DNA from 4 places in the Bradyrhizobium genosp. L genome. Region 1 is predicted to be linked to each of the others. Evidence: predicted binding sites of a transcription regulator. Region 1 holds the regulator's gene; each other region holds the start of a gene.
What was found. Region 1 encodes LexA, which represses DNA repair genes until DNA is damaged. Its sites were predicted from a motif close to TGTTCNNNNTGTGTTCNG; they were not measured.

Region 1 (4,850 bases):
GCGCAATACGCTGGCGATGATCCGACAGAGCGGCGTCGAACCCGTCGTCATCGAATACCTCAAGACGCCCCCTTCGCGTGAAAAGCTCCGGGAGCTGATCGCGGCGATGGAAATTTCGGTGCGCGCTGTGCTGCGTGAAAAGGGTACGCCGTACAACGCGCTGGGTCTTGACGATCCAAAATGGACGGACGACGAACTGCTCGACGCGATGATGGCGCATCCCATCCTGATCAACCGGCCGATCGTGGTCACGCCGAAAGGCGTGCGCCTATGCCGGCCGTCGGAAGCCGTCATCGATTTGTTGGACGCGCCCGTCGGGCGGTTCGTCAAGGAGGACGGCGAAATCGTCGAAGCGCGCTGAGGCACGTTGCTTCGTTTTTCGTAATTTTGTCTTGACGCATCGTCCAACTCAGGCGGGGCGACCCAGTACCCCGCGGCCTCTCGGCTCAAGCGCTTCTGTCTCTGGAATATTGGATCACCCGTACGCGCAGGTGACGACACCGCGGTGGTGGATAGTGAATTGAGAACCATCCCATCGTCGTCCTGGCGAAAGCCAGGACCCATTACCCCAATTGCACGTTGTTGCGCGATGCGCGAGGCCACGACCACAACCACAATGCAATTCAGTGGTTATGGGTCCTGGCTTTCGCCAGGACGACGCGAGAATGACGAGCCGCCATCACAAAATTCGCAGCCATTGCCCCCTGCCCGCAATTTTCGTAAACCGTCCGTGCAATGACATCCTCCCTCTCCCCGAATTCCGTCGACGTGCTGCTGTTCGACATCGGCCGCGTCGTGATCGACATCAGCTTCGACAAAGTGATGGCGAGCTGGGCTGGCCATGCCGGCTGCGCGCCTGCCGAGCTCGCGCAGCGCTTCGTCGTCAACGACAGCTTCAAGCATCACGAGATCGGGCGCATCGACGATGCGGCGTTCTTCGAGAACCTGCGCGCGTCGCTCGGCATCACGCTGACCGACGCCCAGTTCCTCGAAGGCTGGAATGCGATCTTCACCGGCGCGATGCCGGGGATCGCGCCGCTGCTCGCGAGCGCCGCGAAGCGGATGCCGCTGTACGCCTTCTCCAACACCAACCCGGCCCATGTCGCGCATTTCTCGGTCGCCTATGCCGACCTGCTCAGTCACTTCCACACCGTGTTCCTGTCCTCGAGCATCGGGTTCCGGAAGCCCGACGCCGCGGCCTATGATCATGTGGTAAAGGAGATCGGCGTGCCGGCGTCGCGGATCCTGTTCTTCGACGATACGGCCGCCAACATCGAGGGGGCGCGGGCGCGCGGCCTTCATGCCGTCCACGTGACATCGACGGATGACGTGGCGAGGGCGCTTGCCGAATTGGGAATGTGAGGAGGCCTGCCCGTGGCCCTGATGCCGGTTGCCGATGCCCTATCAGCCATTCTCGCCGGCGCCGATCCGCTGGCGGAAGAGATGGTCGCGCTCGATGCCGCCCATGACCGCACCCTGGCACGCGACACAGCGGCCCGGCGTACCCAGCCGCCGCAGCCGATGTCGGCGATGGACGGCTATGCGGTGCGCGCGGCCGATGCGGCCGATCTGTCCGCTCGCCTGAAGGTGATCGGCGAAGTCGCGGCCGGCCGGCCGTTCGCGCGCAGCCTCAGTGCGGGCGAAGCGGTGCGGATCTTCACCGGCGGCGTGATCCCCGACGGCGCCGATGCGGTCATCATCCAGGAAGACACGGCCATCGACGGCGACCACATCACCATCACCGAGGCCGCGACCAGGGGACGGCACATCCGCCCCGCCGGCGTCGACTTCAACGCCGGCGACGTGCTGCTCGCGGCAGGCCAGCGGCTCTCCGACCGCGCGCTGTCGCTGGCCGCCGCCATGAATTATCCGGAACTCGCGGTGCACCGCCGCCCCAAGGTCGCGTTGCTCGCAACCGGCGACGAGCTGGTGATGCCGGGCTCGGAGCCTGGTCCCGGCCAGATCGTCTATTCCAACGGCTATGCGCTGCGGGCGCTGGCGCGCCGCGAGGGCGCCGAAACCATCGATCTCGGGATCGCGGCCGATACCGTGGCGGCGACCACCGCCGGCATCCGCCGTGCACGCGAGGTCGACGCCGATATCCTGGTCACGACCGGCGGAGCATCGGTCGGCGACCATGATCTGGTCAAGCAGTCGCTGGAGGCCGAGGGCGTCGCCATGGCGTTCTGGCGGATCGCAATGCGGCCCGGCAAGCCGATGATGCATGGCCGGCTCGGCACCATGCGGGTGATCGGCCTGCCCGGCAATCCGGTGTCGTCCTATGTCTGCGCCTACCTGTTTCTGGTGCCTTTGATTCGGGCTTTGAGCGGCCGCAAGGTGATTCATCACACTCGCGCGCGCGCCTTGCTCGGCCGCGATCTCGCCGCCAACGACCAGCGCGAGGACTATCTGCGCGCGCGTCTGGAAGAGCGCGACCACGGCACGCTGATCGCAACGCCGGTGATGCAGCAGGACAGCTCGCTGCTGGGAAATCTCGCTGCGGCACGGGCACTTCTGATCCGTCCGCCATTCGCGCCGGCGGCTCTCAAAGGCAGCGCATGCGATATCCTGACACTGCCGGAATGACCCCGCGCGGCAGCGTCGGGTGAGCGCGTTCACCTGAAATTAAGTGGTTGCAGAACATGTATCGAACATATAGTGTCCGTTCATGATTTGTTTCGAGTACTGGTGTCACCAAATGGGAGTCCCTCGTCGCTGGCGCGCATCGTGCTCGCAAGATCGGGGCTCCTGAGGTCTCGGAATCGAACGACGCACTCAACCGGGGGAATACTCGAGATGCTCACGCGCAAACAGTACGAACTTCTGCGTTTCATCAATGAACGTCTGAAAGAGGCCGGCGTGCCCCCCTCCTTCGACGAGATGAAGGATGCGCTCGACCTGCGCTCGAAGTCCGGTATCCACCGCCTCATCACCGCGCTGGAAGAGCGCGGCTTCATCCGCCGGCTGCCGAACCGCGCCCGCGCCATCGAGGTGATCAAGCTCCCCGAATTGGCCGCCGGTGGCGGCAACGGCCGCCGCGGCTTCACGCCGAGCGTCATCGAGGGCACGCTCGGCAAGCGCGCCTCCGCCCCCGTGATCGAGGACGACGGCAACCGCCCGGTCGCCGTCCCGGTGATGGGCCGGATCGCGGCCGGTACCCCGATCGAGGCGCTGCAGACCCGCAGCCACACCATCAGCGTACCGCCCGACATGCTCGGCACCGGCGAGCACTACGCGCTCGAGGTGCGCGGCGACTCGATGGTCGAGGCCGGTATTCTCGACGGCGACATGGCGCTGATCCAGCGCAACGACACCGCCAACACCGGCGACATCGTGGTGGCCTTGATCGACGAGGAGGAAGCCACCCTGAAGCGCTTCCGCCGCCGCGGTGCATCGATCGCGCTGGAGCCGGCCAACACCGCCTATGAAGTGCGCATCCTGCCGCCGAACCGGGTTCGCATCCAGGGCAAGCTGATCGGGCTCTATCGCAAATACTGAGGCCGCGAAGGAACGCGCGACACATCCGACCGTTGCTTGGCAGATAGCGCGACGTGTGAGCTTGCCAGATGCGCCCCGATACCTCTCGTGCGTAGCGCGTTTGTGATCGGGCCGCTCTGCAGCCAGTCGTACAATCGCCAAGAAACGGGGAAACACTCGTTCGCTATCGTCCACTCTGGTAGAGGCCTGCGCCTCAAGGGGAGGCTTTGGGTCGCTACCTCGAACCGAGGAGCCATCCGATGTGTGACTATAGCCTGCACGCGGTGCAATCGCGTCCCGCCGTCGTCGGAGAGACGCTTGTCACCACGACCTTCCGCGGCACGTCGACCCGCGGCTTTGCCTCCGAAAGCGATCTCGCGGTTGCGGTCTGCATGTTGCCCGGCACCGAGCTCGCCTTCACCGAGAACGTCCGCTACGACAGCCGCTGGATCTGGACCAAGACGATCGGCTTCCGTGTCGGCGTGTTCAACGAGATCGAGCCCGATGTGCCGGATCGCCATCACGACGCGGTCGAATTCCCCGACGGCAACCGCGTGCTGGTGACCCAGCTCGTCGAGGGACAGCGCGTCACGGTGCTGCAACTGCCGGCGCTGCCTCAACAGATCGAGCAGAAGCCCAAGGTCGCAGAGCGGCGGCCCTCCGCATTCGCATCGCTGTTTTTGGGTTGAACGCATCGCAGCCGCAGGACGACCATTCCCGCGGCGGGTGACCAAAGCAATTTCAAGCGGCCCCGGACTTCGGGTTCCGGGCCGCGGCCTGAGGAATTGCGTCTGACGACGCGTTGGCGCATCATCGCGCACGGAGGGCGTGCGCGGTGGTCGACAAGGTCACGTGGCAAAAGGCTGGACGCGTCACCGAACCGGGCCGCTACATGTTCCGGTTCGGCTGGCTGACGATCACCGCCGACGACCTCAAGGTCTGGCAGCAGTTTCCCGAAGCCGCCTTCACCCTGGTCAAGAAGCCCGACGCCGGCCCCGATTCCGACGAGTACCATCTCGGCCTGTTCGAGCTGCCCCCGCCCGGCCAGACTTAATCGTCGCCTTGCAGATCGGTCTCGGCGGGTGTCGCATCGACGGGACGGGACGGCTTGTCAGGCGTGCGCAGCAGCGCCTCGCTGTCACCTTCACCGGGAACCGCCGGCGACCAGGGCCGGTCGATGCCACCGGGTTTGACCGCATCGATGGCGAAGCCGCCGCTGACGCGGCGCAGCGTCAGCGCGCCGTGGCGGCGTAGCCGCTCGGCATCGATCACCGAGGCCGCGCAGCCCTGCGGCGCGGGGTGGGCCATGACGATCAGCGCCGCCCGCTCGCAATCGTCGGCCAGCGCATCGGGCCGGTTCGCCAGCGCGACGA
Region 2 (4,850 bases), 2.3 Mb from region 1:
CGCGACCTTCATCTTCTGCCTGCCCGGCTCGCCCGGCGCCTGCCGCGACGGCTGGGACGGCATTCTGGCCGCGCAGCTCGACTACCGCACGCAGCCCTGCAATTTCGTCGAGATCATGCCGCGGCTCGACGAGCATCTGCGCCGCCCGAAGGCGAAGGGGGCGAGCGCGTAACCCACCGTCATTCCGGGGCGCGCCCCTTGGCGCGAGCCCGGAATCCATCGGGCCGCACCACTGGAGGCGAAATGGATTCCGGGCTCGCGCTTCGCGCGCCCCGGAATGACGAGCCCCCACTGACGATTCCGATCACTGCGCGCCACAACGCTCGAACGGCATGGCGATACGCTTCTTCACGCAGCGCGTGAGCCTTCCGCGTGTAGAATGTGATGAGCTCCGCCGTCACGCGCCGCGCGTCGTCGCGGCGCTGCGGCTTCATAGCTCCATCTCCCAGGTCTCGCCGACCAGATCGACGCCGAAGCTGTGGTGCCGCTCTTCCTTGACACGGCGGAAGCCGGTGCGGGCGTAGATGCCGCGCGCGGCGAGCAGGATGCTCTGGGTCCACAGCGTCATCGTCTTGTAGCCCCGCTCGCGTGCGCCGCGAATGCATTGCTCGACCAGCGCCTTGCCGACGCCGAGCCCGCGCGCCTTCTCCTCCACCAGCAGCAGGCGCAGTTTTGCAACGCCGTCGCCGCCGTCGACGAGGAAGATCGAGCCGGCCGGCTCGCCGTCGACCTCGGCGATCCAGCAATGCTCGCGCGCCGGATCGAACGAGCGGATGAATTGCGCGCAGATCTCGGCGACCAGCGCCTCATAGCTGATGTTCCAGCCATACTCCTCCGCATAGGCGCGGCCCTGCCGCGAGATCACCCAGCCGATGTCGCCGACCCTGTGGCTGCGCAGCAGGAAGCCGGCCGGCTTTTCCGTCGGTGGCGCCAGCACCCGCTCGATCGTGCCCATGGCCTGGACCACGGCAGCACGGCTTTCGCCGTCGAGGTTGTCCAGCATCGCCGCGACCTCGTCGTGCGAGGCGCGATCGAGCTTGGCAAACGCCTGCCGTCCCTTGGCGGTGAGGTTGAGCCGGATCTGCCGGCGGTCGCTCGGCAGCGGCTTGCGGGCGATCAGCCCGTCGTCGTCGAGCTTCTGAACGATGCGGCTGAGATAGCCGGCATCGAGGCCGAGCTCGATGCCGAGATCCCGTGCCGCCGCGTCCTCGCGATGGGCGAGCTCGTACAGCACCCGCGCCTCGCTCAGCGAGAACGGGCTCTGCAACAGATGCTGGTCGAGCACGCCGAGCTTGCGGGTATAGAAGCGGTTGAAGCCGCGCACGGCGGCGACCTGGTCGTTGCTGTCAGTCATGGCACACCTCGATATTTGCCATTGTCAAATAATTATTTGACTTTGGCAAGTATCTTGACAGCTACGCGACCATGATCCGGCTGCGCAGCATGGTGCGGGAGGAGCGGCCGAGCCGGCGCAACAGCCGGGCCTCTGAGCGGGGCGCATCCGGCCGGTAGCCGCCGAGCCGGTCGTAATGCTCGCGCGCGATCAGGAGGCCCTGCTCGGCCGAGGGCCCCGCGATCATCCGGGCGACGAATTTGAGGCCGTCGCGCAGGCCGGGATCGTTGTAGGGCGAGCGGGCGTAGCGGAAGATGCCGGCGCGGTCCTTGCCGCTGGCTGCGACCATCTGGATGAATTGGGTGGTCTCCTCGATCCAGCCCGGATCGAGCACCGCGCCCGGATGCAGGAACATCAGCCAGGGCGAACGGGCCTGCTTTGCGCCCGCCGCCAGCGCTGCGGCACGGCTGCCCTCGAACCGCACGAAGCGGCAACCGGCGACGTCGGCGACCCGCTCGATCACGTCGGTATTGGTGCGGTCGACCAGCAGCACCTCGCGGATCACGCCCGCCGCCGCGCCCGGCACCAGCGCCGCCAGCGTCGCGACCGCGCTGCGTTCGACCCCGTCGGTTGGAATGATCACGCTCAGCATTGAGGCTTCGTTGGCTCAAACGGTGGAAAAACCGCGCTGTGTTATCACCATGTCATATTCAAAGCAGCCTTCTCGCCTGCAGTTTTTTGCAGCATCGCATCTGTGGATTTTCTCCGCGCTCGTTCTTGATTTGTTCTCAAGCTGTGTTAGCTTCACGGCATGAGCAGAGCATCCTCTCATGCCCTCAGGCACCCGCCGGCAACGGCGCCCTCCGATAACCCGGCGGGTGCCCCTTCCCCTGTTCCCGCCCCTGTTCCTGCCCCTTTTCCCGAGCTTGCGGTCGCGATCGAGCGCGAGCGGCGGCGCGGCCGCGGCGCGGAGTCCAACGCCTCGGGTCGCTACGAGGCCGAGGCGCGCGTTGCCTTCGACGACGGCTGGCAGAGCCTGGAAGACCTGCCGCCGTTCCAGACCACGGTGGCGCTCGACACCTCGCGCAAGGTGATCACCCGCAACGAGTCGCCCGATATCGGCTTCGACCGCTCGATCAATCCCTATCGCGGCTGCGAGCACGGCTGCGTCTACTGCTTCGCGCGACCGACCCATGCCTATCTCGGCCTGTCGCCGGGGCTTGACTTCGAGTCCAAGCTGTTCGCGAAGCCCGACGCGCCCGAGTTGCTGGAGAAGGAGCTCGCCGCGCCCGGCTACGAGGCGCGGATGATCGCGATCGGTACCAACACCGATCCCTATCAGCCGATCGAGCGCGAACGGAAGATCATGCGCGGCATTCTCGAGGTGCTGGAGCGCGCCGGCCATCCGGTCGGCATCGTCACCAAATCGGCGCTGGTGGTGCGCGACATCGATATTCTGGCGCGGATGGCCAAGCGCAATTTGGCCAAGGTCGCGCTCTCGGTGACGACGCTCGATCCGAAGCTCGCCCGCACCATGGAGCCGCGCGCGTCGACGCCGCCGAAGCGGCTCGAGGCGATCAAGCGGCTCGCGGACGCCGGCATCCCGACCACCGTGATGGTCGCGCCCGTGATCCCGGCGCTGAACGATTCCGAGATCGAGCGCATCCTCGATGCGGCGGCCCATGCCGGCGCAAAGGAGGCGAGCTATGTGCTGCTGCGGCTGCCGCTCGAGGTCCGCCACCTCTTTCGCGAATGGCTGATGTCGAATTATCCCGACCGCTACCGCCACGTCTTTACGCTGATCCGCGACATGCGCGGCGGCCGCGACTACGACTCGCAATGGGGCACGCGGATGAAGGGCACCGGCCCGATGGCCTGGATGATCGGCCGCCGCTTCGAGATCGCCTGCGAGAAGCTCGGCCTGAACAAGCGCCGCACCAAGCTCACCACCGACCATTTCGCCAAGCCGAAGCGCAATGGGCAGCAGTTGAGTTTGTTCTAGCCGAGATCCATCCGGGCTACGAAGAACAAGTAGGGAGTACGCCATGAGTAACACCCCGACCCCACGCTTCACCGTGCTCACCCTCGGCGTCAGCGACATGCGTGCCAGCATCGCGTTCTACGAAGCGCTCGGCTTCACCAGGAAGATGCGCGCGACCGGCGAGGAGGTCGCCTTCTTCGAGACCGGTGCCACCGTGCTCGGCCTGTTCCCGTGGCATCTGCTCGCGGCGGATGCCGCAATGCCCGATCAGCCGCGGCCGACCACGTTCCGCGGCGTGTCGATCGCCTGGAACTGTCGCGACGATGCCGAGGTCGATACCGTCATGGCCTTCGCACTCTCGAAGGGAGCGAAGCTGCTGAACCCGGCGCAGCCGACCAGCTATGGCGGCTATTGCGGCTATTTCGCCGATCCCGACGGCCACGCCTGGGAAGTGGTCCGCGCGCCGGGCTTTGAGGTCCGCGATGACCGGCGGGTGTCGATTCCGGATTAGCAAGGTCCGGCCGCGCCGGATTGGATAGCGGGGAAGGGTGGCAGGTTCCCGGTTGCGCAAGGACCGGCGCTTGATCACCATCCCCGCATGATTCGGGACAAGTCCAAGAACGCCTCCAAGAGCGAGAAAACGCCGACTGAGCTGGCCAAGCCTGCGAAGCGCATCGTGGTGCGGCCGAGCTTTCGGCGCGAGCGCGTGCTGATCAAGCGCGGGGTCTGGCCGATCGCCGGCTGCGACGAGGCCGGGCGTGGGCCGCTGGCCGGGCCGGTGGTCGCGGCCGCCGTGGTGCTCGATCCTGCCCGGATCCCAAAAGGCATCGACGATTCCAAGCGGCTGACCGCCGAACGCCGCGAGGAATTGTTCGAGGAGATCTGCGCCACCGCAGCGTTCTCGGTCGCGGTCGCCTCGCCGGCGCGAATCGATCGCGACAACATCCTCCGCGCCTCGCTGTGGGCGCTGGCGCGTGCGGTGCATGCGCTGCCCGAGATGCCGAAGCACGTCTTCGTCGACGGCCGCGACAAGCTCGCCACGCCCTGCGATTGCGAGGCGGTGATCGGCGGCGACGGCCTTGTGGTGTCGATCGCGGCCGCCTCGATCATCGCGAAAGTGACGCGCGACCGCCTGATGTGCGCCCTGGCACTGGATTGCCCCGGCTACGGTTTCGAGCAGCACAAGGGCTACGCCGTCCCCGAGCATCTCGAGGCACTGGACCGCCTCGGCCCCAGCACCCACCACCGCAGCTTCTTCGCCCCCGTCGTCGCCGCGCGGCTGAAGCATTTTCCGGTGCTGGCCGTGCCCGACCTGTTCACGGCGGATGTGGAAAGCGAAGCGGCGGCGTAGGTTCGGGTACGGCCGAGCCCCTTGCTCCCCTGTCATCGCCCGGCCTGTGCGCAATTGCGCACATTGGCCGGGCGACCCAGTATTCCAGAGACAGCCGTTCTCGAGCCGCGCCGTCGCAGCGTACTGAACGCCCTACCTGCGCGGGGGGACGACAGCTGTGTTTGGTTTTGCCGCGTGGGCGCATC
Region 3 (4,850 bases), 120 kb from region 1:
AGTTTGACGCGCTGGGCTTCGCCGCCCGACAAGGTCGTCGCTTGCTGGCCGACGTGGATGTAGTCCAACCCGACGCGGTGAAGGGTCTGGAACGTCTCGCGCACGCGCGGCACGGCCTTGAAGAATTCGGCGGCTTCCTCGACGGTCATGTCGAGCACGTCGGCGATGCTCTTGCCCTTGAACAGCACCTCCAGGGTCTCGCGGTTGTAGCGCTTGCCCTTGCAGGTATCGCAGGTGACGTAGACGTCGGGCAGGAAGTGCATCTCGATCTTGATGACGCCGTCGCCCTGGCAGGCCTCGCAGCGGCCACCCTTGACGTTGAAGGAGAAGCGCCCGGGCTCGTAGCCGCGCGCCTTCGCCTCGGGCAGGCCGGCGAACCATTCGCGGATCGGGGTGAAGGCGCCGGTATAGGTTGCGGGGTTCGAACGCGGGGTGCGTCCGATCGGCGACTGGTCGATGTCGATGATCTTGTCGATATGCTCGAGCCCCTCGATGCGGTCGTGCGGCGCGGCGCCCTCGCTGGCATTGTTGAGCTTGCGGGCGATCGCGCGGTACAGCGTGTCGATCAGCAAGGTCGACTTGCCGCCGCCGGAGACGCCGGTCACGCAGGTGAACAGGCCGAGCGGAATTTCCGCCGAGACGTTCTTCAGATTGTTGCCGCGGGCGTTGATGACCTTGATGGTGCGGCGATGGTTCGGCGGCCGCCGGTCGGGCACCGGCACCGAGAGCTCGCCGGTGAGATACTTGCCGGTCAGCGATTTCGGATTGCGCATGATCTGGTCGGGCGTGCCTTCGGCGACGATGTGGCCGCCATGCATGCCGGCGCCGGGGCCGATGTCGAGTACGTAATCGGCGAGGCGGATCGCGTCCTCGTCATGCTCGACCACGACCACGGTATTGCCGAGGTCGCGCAGCCGCTTCAGGGTGTCGAGCAGGCGGGCGTTGTCGCGCTGGTGCAGGCCGATCGAGGGCTCGTCCAGCACGTAGAGCACGCCTGTGAGTCCCGAGCCGATCTGCGACGCCAGGCGGATGCGCTGGCTCTCGCCGCCGGACAGCGTGCCGGAGGAGCGCGACAGCGTCAGGTAGTTCAGGCCGACGTCGAGCAGGAAGGTCAGCCGCTCGCGGATCTCCTTGAGGATGCGCGCGGCGATCTCGTTCTGCTGCGTGTTCAACGCATCCGGCACGGTCTCGAACCATTCGCCGGCGCGTTTCACCGAGAGCTCGGAGATCTCGCCGATATGCTTGCCGCCGATCTTGACGCAGAGCGCCTCGGGCTTCAGCCGGTAGCCATTGCAGCCGGCGCAGGGCACGTCCGAGAAATACTTGCCGAGCTCCTCGCGCGCCCACTCGCTTTCGGTCTCGCGGTAGCGGCGCTCGAGGTTGGTGATGACACCTTCGAACGGCTTCTTGGTGTCGTAGGAGCGGACGCCGTCCTCGTAGGAGAACTTGATCTCGTCGTCGCCGGAGCCGTGCAGCAGCGCCTGCTGCACCTTCTTCGGCAGGTCCTTCCACTTGGTGGTGAGGGTGAACTTGTAGTGCTTGCCGAGCGCGGTCAGGGTCTGGGTGTAATAGGGCGAGGACGATTTCGCCCAGGGCGCGATCGCGCCCTTGCCCAGGCTCAGCTCCTTGTCGGGGATGACGAGGTCCTCGTCGATATGCTGCTCGACGCCGAGGCCACCGCAGGCCGGGCAGGCGCCATAGGGGTTGTTGAAGGAAAAGAGTCTGGGCTCGACCTCGGGAATGGTGAAGCCGGAGACCGGGCAGGCGAATTTCTCCGAGAACAGGATGCGCTCGGGGCCGCTCTTGTCGTGGATCTTGGCGGTCTTCTTCTTGTCGTCTTTCTTCTCGTCCTGCGCGGCCGCCGCCGGCGCGTCGGCATATTCGATTACGGCGAGGCCTTCGGCGAGCTTCAGCGCGGTCTCGAAGCTCTCGGCCAGGCGCTGCGACAAATCGGGGCGGACCACGATGCGGTCGACCACGACGTCGATGTCGTGCGGGAATTTCTTGTCGAGCGTCGGCGCCTCCGCGAGCTCGTGGAAGGTGCCGTCGATCTTGACGCGCTGAAAGCCCTTCTTGAGATATTCGGCGAGTTCCTTCTTGTATTCGCCCTTGCGGCCGCGCACGACCGGCGCCAGCAGATAAAGGCGGGTGCCTTCGGGCAGCGCCAGCACGCGGTCGACCATCTGCGAGACGATCTGGCTCTCGATCGGCAGGCCGGTGGCCGGCGAATAGGGCACGCCGACGCGGGCCCAGAGCAGGCGCATGTAGTCGTAGATCTCGGTGACGGTGCCGACGGTTGAGCGCGGGTTCTTCGACGTGGTCTTCTGCTCGATCGAGATCGCCGGCGACAGGCCGTCGATCTGGTCGACATCGGGCTTCTGCATCATCTCCAGGAACTGGCGCGCATAGGCCGAGAGCGACTCGACGTAGCGGCGCTGGCCTTCCGCGTAGATGGTGTCGAAGGCGAGCGAGGACTTGCCCGAGCCGGACAGGCCGGTGAACACCACGAGCTTGTCGCGGGGAATCTCGACGTCGATGTTCTTCAGATTGTGTTCTCGCGCGCCGCGGATCGTGATGGCACGCGAGCTTGCTGCGTTCTGCTGGCGCTTCGCCTTGAGCACTTCATCCATGGCGGCAATTCCGGGCGCGTGACGTGTGCGCCTTTTTGGGCGCGCATCGCCGGTGCTGCCGGGACCTTGCGCCGATGCTGTGTGAGCCTTGGAACGTAGGAAGAACGGCGGGGAATTTCCAGTGCTGAGTTGGCACCATCAACGGATAGTTTGCCTGTTGGCAGCGGGTGTCAGCAGCAGGGGTTCCAGCAACGCAAAAAGGCCGGCGCGAGGCCGGCCTTTCCGAGTTGATGGGTTGCGTCGTCGATCAGTAGCGCGCGACGACGGGGCCACCGAAGTGATAGTTCACGCCGAACTGGACGGTGTGCAGGTTGAGGTCGCCGGAGGGCACGCCGAAATAGTTCTCGCTGCTCAGGCTGCGGTACAGGTACTCGCCCTTGATCGACCACTGTGGAGCGATGAAGGCCTCGATGCCCGCGCCGACGGTCCAGCCGGAGTGGAAGTTGCTCTGCGAGGCGGTCACGCCGAGGGCGGAGACGCTGATCTTGTTGTCGATCCAGGCGTAGCCGCCGGTGCCGTAGAACAGCACCTGGTCGACCGCAAAGCCGACGCGGCCGCGCACGGTACCGAGCGCGTCGGTCTTGCTCTTCACGGTCACGCCAAAGCCGGTGACCGAGGCGTCGACGTCGGCCCAGCCGCCGTCAGCTTCAAGACCGTACACGATGTTGCCGGCCTGCCAGTTGTAGCCGACGGTGCCGCCGGCGAAGCCGCCTTCCATCTTCGGGGTGCCGGAGTCCTCGGAGGCGTAGCCACCGAAGCCGCCGATGTAGAAGCCGGTCCAGTTGTAGACGGCGGCCACCGGGGGCGGCGCCTTGGTGTAGGGGCGGGCCGCCAGGTCGGCGGCCGATGCCGGTGCAAATGCGCTCAGAACAAGCAAGCCGGCAGATGCCAGCAGAAGAGTCCTCATTTTCAAAATTCCCAGTCCCAATCTTCTTGTGGTCCCTTCAAGCCTTTGAAGGGGCGCCGGCCGTGTTGCCAAGCGTTGCTCTGTGTCTACATGGTTGAATCCGCAAGTTGTGTATCCGCAAAACCACAACGCACGGAAAAGCTGCAATCTCCGGTACTCGACTGCCGTTTGGCGCGCCTTTCGCGCAACGAAAAGGCCGGCGCCAAGGCCGGCCTGTCGCGGGCTGCAATCAGCCCGTGCAATCAGTATTTCGCGACGACCGCGCCGCCCGAGTTGAAGTGATAGTTGAGGCCGAGCTTGACGGTGTGGAACGTGTCCTTCCACTCCGAGCGGTCGGTCACGCCGGCCGTGTACTGGATCGGCGCGCCCTTGCCGAGGTCGATGTAGCTGTATTCCGCCTTGGCCGACCAGTTCGGGGTGAACATGTATTCGAGGCCGGCGCCCGCGGTCCAACCCCATCTGATGTCGCTAGCACTGACCGAAGGTGGGACCAGGCCCGCGCTGTAGCGATGCTGGATGTCGCCGACGGCAGCGCCCGCCGCTGACGAACCACAGCGCCGGACCGTCGGCGTAGCCGAGCCGGCCCTTGATGTCGCCGAAGCTGCGCAGCGCGGTGTAGTAGGTGTCGAGCAGGTTGGGCGGTCCGACATTGATGATGTCGGAGCGGCCATTGATGCCGGACCAGTGGTAGTCGCCCTCGAGGCCGAATACGGCGGGACCGGTCTGCCAGTTGTAGCCGATCACGCCGCCGACGAAGCCGCCGCTGGTGGTGTAGCTGTGGCTGCCGATGAACGCCGCGTCGTTCGGTGCGCCGAGATAGGTTTCCCTGCTGGTGCCCCAGCCGCCGCCGCCCTGGGGCACCGAGATAGAACCCGTCCCAGGTCACAGCTGGCGTCACCACAGGCGGCGGTGCCTTGACGGGACGCGCGGCGGGGTCGGCCGCCGATGCCGGCGCAGCGCTCAGCGCGGCGAGGGCGGCTGCTGCAACACAAAGCTGTTTCATGGAGATCCATCCCGCTTTGATTCGATCGCTGCAGGCAGGCTACCATTCCAGGTTGCAGACCGCCGTGTCATGCCCGCAACGGACATAACATTTTGATTTTGCTATATATTTTACGATTTCTTAAGATTTAACCACTGCGATTCGCGGTGGATGGACCGGCAAACAAAAAGGCCGGCGCAAGGCCGGCCTCTTCGTCCGTCTGACATCCGATCGCGCGATCAGTACTTCGCGACGACCGGGCCACCCCATTTGTAGTTCACGCGAACCGTGACGAGATCGACGTCCTGGCGCTCGCGAACCGTGCTGAACA
Region 4 (4,850 bases), 1.6 Mb from region 1:
TGGAGCCGTGGAAGAAGCTGACCAGCGTGCAGGTCAGGATCAGGATGCCGCGGATCCACCACGGCGGCGGCTGGTCGCCGACCGGCTCGCCGAACAGGGCCGGAGTCACACGGGCCAGCACGGCCTTGAGGATGAAGAGCAGGCCGGCCGCGAGCACGAAGCCGAACAGCGGCGAGAGCAGCAGCGCCTTGGCGATGCCGGCCGCCTGCGACCAGTCCACACCCGAAGTGCCGTCACGGCCGCGCAGCAGCGCGTTGGTGATGCCGACACCCATGATCGAGCCGATCAAGGTGTGCGAGCTGGAGGCCGGCAGGCCGAGCATCCAGGTGCCGAGGTTCCAGATGATGGCCGCGATCAGCAGTGCGAACACCATCGCGAAACCGGCGCTGGAGCCGACCTGCAGGATCAGCTCGACCGGCAGCAGCGACACGATGCCGAACGCGACCGCACCGCTCGAGAGCAGCACGCCGAACAGGTTGAACATGCCCGACCACACCACGGCGATGTGCGCCGGCATCGAGCGGGTATAGATCACGGTGGCGACCGCGTTGGCGGTGTCGTGGAAGCCGTTGACGAACTCGAAGCCGAGCGCGATCAACAGCGCGACGAACAACAGCATGTAGGGCAGGAACGAGCTGACCCGCGTACCCGTGGCGTCGACATCCGAATAGATGCTGTAGGCGACGAACAGCAGAGCTGCCGCGACGACGCCCAGGTAAATGACACCGGTCAGAGGGTGAAAGCCCTTGTCGAGATCCGGGCCCTTTTTGAGGGCCGGCTCGATCGAGCCGGGTAACGCCATATCGCTCATTGGTTAATTCTCCTGTCCCCAATGGCTGCGACTTTGATCCATCCATATGACAGGCAATTGAAATCCGGCCTGCGAAATGCACAGAACCGCCCCGGCGGTGGAAATTCCGCGAAATCTTTGTGCAATGCATTGATGGGCCACGCCCCTTCGCGATCTCGTGGCAACGCTTGCCAATGGGCGCTGGTGGATTTCGCCGGCCGAGGGCGGCGGTCAGGACGGCGCCTGTCGCTCACATTTCGTCGGGCGGGAAATTATTAACGGAGACCGGCCGGCCAGGTAAGTCGAAGTCGGATAAGCCGAGGCCGGATAAGTCGAGGTCGCGCGCTGCGTGATTGGGGCTAGTCGAACCACGCAGCGCGCCGACCTCAGGGAACGTCATGGCGTGAACATGACGCCCAATCGTATGCGACCGTATCATGGATCAATTAAAGGTTGTAGGCATTTGTGAGGCTTTTCAACAATCTCACACCAAAGTGTGGTTCCCGCCGAGTTCCTGCACGTTGCAGGAACGATCAGGCGGCGCGGGCCGCCCCCCGCAGCAAGCTGCCCGCAATTTTCAGGTCTTCGACAAAGCGCTGATATTCCAGCGCCTTGGCCTCCTCATCCGGAAGCCGCAGCAGATAGGAGGGATGCACGGTGACCAAGACCTTGGTTCCGTCATGGTCGAGCAGGCGGCCGCGGCTCTTGTTGACAGGCGTGATCTTGCCGAGCACGCTTTGCGCTGCGGTTGCGCCGAGCGCCACCACGAGGTCCGGCTTGATGGCCGCGAGTTCCCGCTCATACCATTGCCGGCAGGCACGGATTTCCGGCGTGCTCGGCTTCTGGTGCAGCCGGATTTTTCCGCGCGGCACAAACTTGAAATGCTTCACCGCATTGGTGACGTAGACCTTGGCCCGATCGATGCCGGCTTCCTCCAGCGCACGGTCGAGCATCTGCCCGGCCGGGCCGACGAAGGGATGCCCGGCCAGATCTTCCTTGTCGCCCGGCTGCTCGCCGACCAGCATGACCGATGCATCGCGCGGCCCTTCGCCGAACACGGTTTGGGTCGCGTCCTTCCATAGCGGGCAGGCGCGGCAGGCGGCGGCCTCCTCGCGCAAGGCGGCGATGCCGTCGCTGAGATCCTTGCGGGCCATCGGCGTGTCCTGTTGTTGTTGCGGCGCGTGGGGCTCGGCGGTGCCGGGCGCGCAGTCGCCACCCGTCATCCGCATCGCGTCTTCGAGCAATGGCCTAATGATCGAATCCGCGGGCAGGTTCCTCCAATAGGCCTGCGGCGGCTCCATCGCTTTCAGCCGCGCGGGATTGAAGATGCCGCTGTAATGCCGCCGCCAGGCCTCCTCGAGCCGTTCCTCGGTCGGCACGTCGGATTTGGCGACGCCCGAGGCGATCGAGATCGCGTGCCCGTCCCAATGCGCCGAGATGTCGGGGGTCAGGATCGACCACGGCATGTCGGCGTAGCGGCTGGCGAAGAACGGCGCGGCAGCGTCGACGATGTGATGCTCGGGCTCGAACCAGGCAATGTAATGCGCCTTGTGCTCGCGGCCGACCTCGCGGAAGCGCAGCTGCGCGTGCATCCGATCGATGTCGCGATAGACCGCGCGCGCCATCGCGTGGACCTCGGCGACGTCAGGATCGGTCGTGGCATGGAGCAGGTCGTGATGGCTGCGCAGTCGCCACACCAGGCGATAGAGCAAGGCGAAGCGTTCGTCCTTGCGATGCAGGATCGCGGCCCTTGCCAGCTCGACGAAGCTGGCGGGGACGTTGAACGTCGCATGCGGTGCATCGGGCAGATCGTCGATGCCGGATGCTGCAAATAATTCGTCGTCACCGCGCACGGCCCAGGTGACGTCAGATGGCGTCATGTCGTTCAGCGCCAGTCGCCGCGCGGCCTTGCGCCAGCCTTCGAAATCGGTGTCGTTGTCGAGCATGATGTGCATGGGATTGATTCCGCTCATGAATCGAAGGACCCACCAATCCGGTTGACTCCACGGGCCCTGTTAGCTTTATATTAGAACATATCATGAACAAATGAGCCAGTCCCTGGTTCTCTGTTCGACCAGTGACGACCTCAAATTTTTGGTTGGGAAGGAGCGGCGCATATGCCGGAGCGCGATCAGCAAAAGTGGTCGCCGGTTTTGCGTCCGATCGCGCTCCTCCTTTTTAAGAAAGGCGCATGATCTTGTCGCCAAACCGCTCACACTTTTGCGGATCATGCGCCGCCGCACGCATGGGTACGCTTGCGTCTCTGCGCGGCAGCATCGCGCGGCTCGAGGCGCCGACGGAGGCGAATTTGCCGAACCGCATGGCGCTCGGCCATGCTGGCGCGGATGCGATGCTGCGCGGCGGGCTCGCGCCGGCCACGCTGCATGAGGTGTTCGCGGCCGGTCACCAAAGCGGCGCGGCGACCGGCTTTGTCGCGGGTCTTGCCGGACGGCTGGCACCGCGCAAGCCGCTGATCTGGGTGCGGCAGGATTTTTCCGACCGCGAAAACGGCGCGCTGTCGATGAGCGGGTTGTGCGAGCTCGGCCTCGATCCGCGCCTGCTGGTCACGGTGCGCGCCGCCGATGTCGATGCCGCCTTGCGCACCACCGCCGATGCGCTGGCCTGCGACGCGCTGGGCGCGGTCGTGTTCGAGGTCTGGGGCAATGCGCGCCAGCTCGATCTCGTCGCCAGCCGCAAGCTGACGCTCGCAGCGCAAGCCTCCGGCGTCACCGCGCTCGTGCTGCGGATCGCGGCAACCCCGGTCCCCTCGACTGCGGAGACCCGCTGGATCGTGCGCGCCGCGCATTCGCCGCCGGGCACTGCCGCAAATGTTTGGGGCGCGCCGCGCTTCGACGCCGAACTCGTGCGCAACCGTCATGGCCCGGTCGGGCGATGGATCATGGAATGGAAATGTGATGAGTGCCAATTCAGTGAACCGTCGGCGCATCCTCAGCCTCTGGCTGCCACGCCTCCCCATCGACCGCATCAAGCGGAAACTCGCGCAGAGCATCGCCTCGCGAGCTGAGCTTGTTGCAGGAGAGTTGGATGAATCTCGACGTGAGGTGAGCACCCTGGCCGGGCTCTCTCCCCCCTTGCGGGGGAGAGTTGGAGAGAGGGGTAGCCACGAGCACCATTCGTGGGGCTCACCCCTCTCCCTAACCTCGAGAGCGAGCTCCGCTCGCCTCGGACCCCGCAAGGGGGGAGGGAACCCATCTGCTAGTGCATCCCTTACAAGCAACGACATCCCCAGCGTCGTCGTCGCCAAGGACCACAACGCCATCCTCCTCCATGCCGTCGACGAGGCCGCGATCCGTGCCGGGCTCTCGATCGGGCTGCCGCTCGCCAATGCGCGGGCGATCTGTCCGGAGCTCACCGTCTATGACGCCGATCCCGCGGCGGACGCGAAAACGCTCAACGACATCGCCGACTGGTGCGACCGCTTCACGCCGCTGGTGGCGCTCGACGGACCTGACGGCCTGTTCCTCGACATCACCGGCTGCGCGCATCTGTTCGGCGGCGAGCGCGCGCTGTTGCAGATCGCAACCAATGCGCTGCGTCATCGCGGCTTTGCGATCAGCGCCGCGATCGCCGGCACCTCGATCGCGGCGCGCACGCTGACGCGGCACAGCTCGGGGATCATCGTCGCCGATGGCGCGGAGGCGGACGCCACAGGCCCGTTGCCGATTTCCGCGCTCGGCGCTGAGGCCGCGATTACAACAGGCCTGCGCCGCGCCGGCTTGAAGACCATCGGCGATGTCGCCGCGCGCGCGCCGCACGAGATTTCTGCCCGCTTCGGCGCCGCCTTCACCACCTTGCTCGACCATGCGCTCGGGCGGGACGATGCCCCGATCAGCCCGCGCAAGCCGCTGCCCGACTACATCGTCGAAAAACGTTTCCCCGAGCCGATCGCCACCGACACCGTGATCGCACTGACCTTGCAAAGCCTCGCCAGGATGCTGGTGACAGCGATGGACAGGCAGGGCAAGGGCGCGCGCCAACTGGAAGCAAGCTTCTTCCGCACCGACGGCGCGGTGCGCACCATCATGGTCGAAACCGGGCG

Region 2: the regulator LexA is predicted to act here: its motif matches at 2,106-2,123, upstream of IC762_RS08815 (PA0069 family radical SAM protein).
Region 3: the regulator LexA is predicted to act here: its motif matches at 2,720-2,737, upstream of uvrA (excinuclease ABC subunit UvrA).
Region 4: the regulator LexA is predicted to act here: its motif matches at 2,818-2,835, upstream of IC762_RS11835 (ImuA family protein).

The regions. Positions count from the first base shown of each region.
Region 1 covers NZ_CP061378.1:4,168,325-4,173,174, forward strand. Annotated here, with positions in the region: gene arsC (arsenate reductase (glutaredoxin)) at 1-361, shown strand, start outside; gene IC762_RS19685 (HAD family hydrolase) at 736-1,362, shown strand; gene IC762_RS19690 (molybdopterin molybdotransferase MoeA) at 1,375-2,586, shown strand; gene lexA (transcriptional repressor LexA) at 2,797-3,498, shown strand; gene IC762_RS19700 (hypothetical protein) at 3,738-4,166, shown strand; gene IC762_RS19705 (hypothetical protein) at 4,313-4,531, shown strand; gene IC762_RS19710 (ComEC/Rec2 family competence protein) at 4,528-4,850, opposite strand, start outside.
Region 2 covers NZ_CP061378.1:1,884,047-1,888,896, forward strand. Annotated here, with positions in the region: gene moaB (molybdenum cofactor biosynthesis protein B) at 1-172, shown strand, start outside; gene IC762_RS08805 (bifunctional helix-turn-helix transcriptional regulator/GNAT family N-acetyltransferase) at 431-1,354, opposite strand; gene IC762_RS08810 (glycosyltransferase) at 1,416-1,985, opposite strand; gene IC762_RS08815 (PA0069 family radical SAM protein) at 2,145-3,335, shown strand; gene IC762_RS08820 (VOC family protein) at 3,379-3,825, shown strand; gene IC762_RS08825 (ribonuclease HII) at 3,913-4,665, shown strand.
Region 3 covers NZ_CP061378.1:4,050,252-4,055,101, reverse strand. Annotated here, with positions in the region: gene uvrA (excinuclease ABC subunit UvrA) at 1-2,630, opposite strand, end outside; gene IC762_RS19095 (outer membrane protein) at 2,878-3,537, opposite strand; partial or broken gene IC762_RS19090 (outer membrane protein) at 3,780-4,540, opposite strand; gene IC762_RS19085 (outer membrane protein) at 4,759-4,850, opposite strand, start outside.
Region 4 covers NZ_CP061378.1:2,574,778-2,579,627, forward strand. Annotated here, with positions in the region: gene IC762_RS11825 (inorganic phosphate transporter) at 1-811, opposite strand, end outside; gene IC762_RS11830 (UdgX family uracil-DNA binding protein) at 1,324-2,745, opposite strand; gene IC762_RS11835 (ImuA family protein) at 3,036-3,815, shown strand; gene IC762_RS11840 (Y-family DNA polymerase) at 3,706-4,850, shown strand, end outside.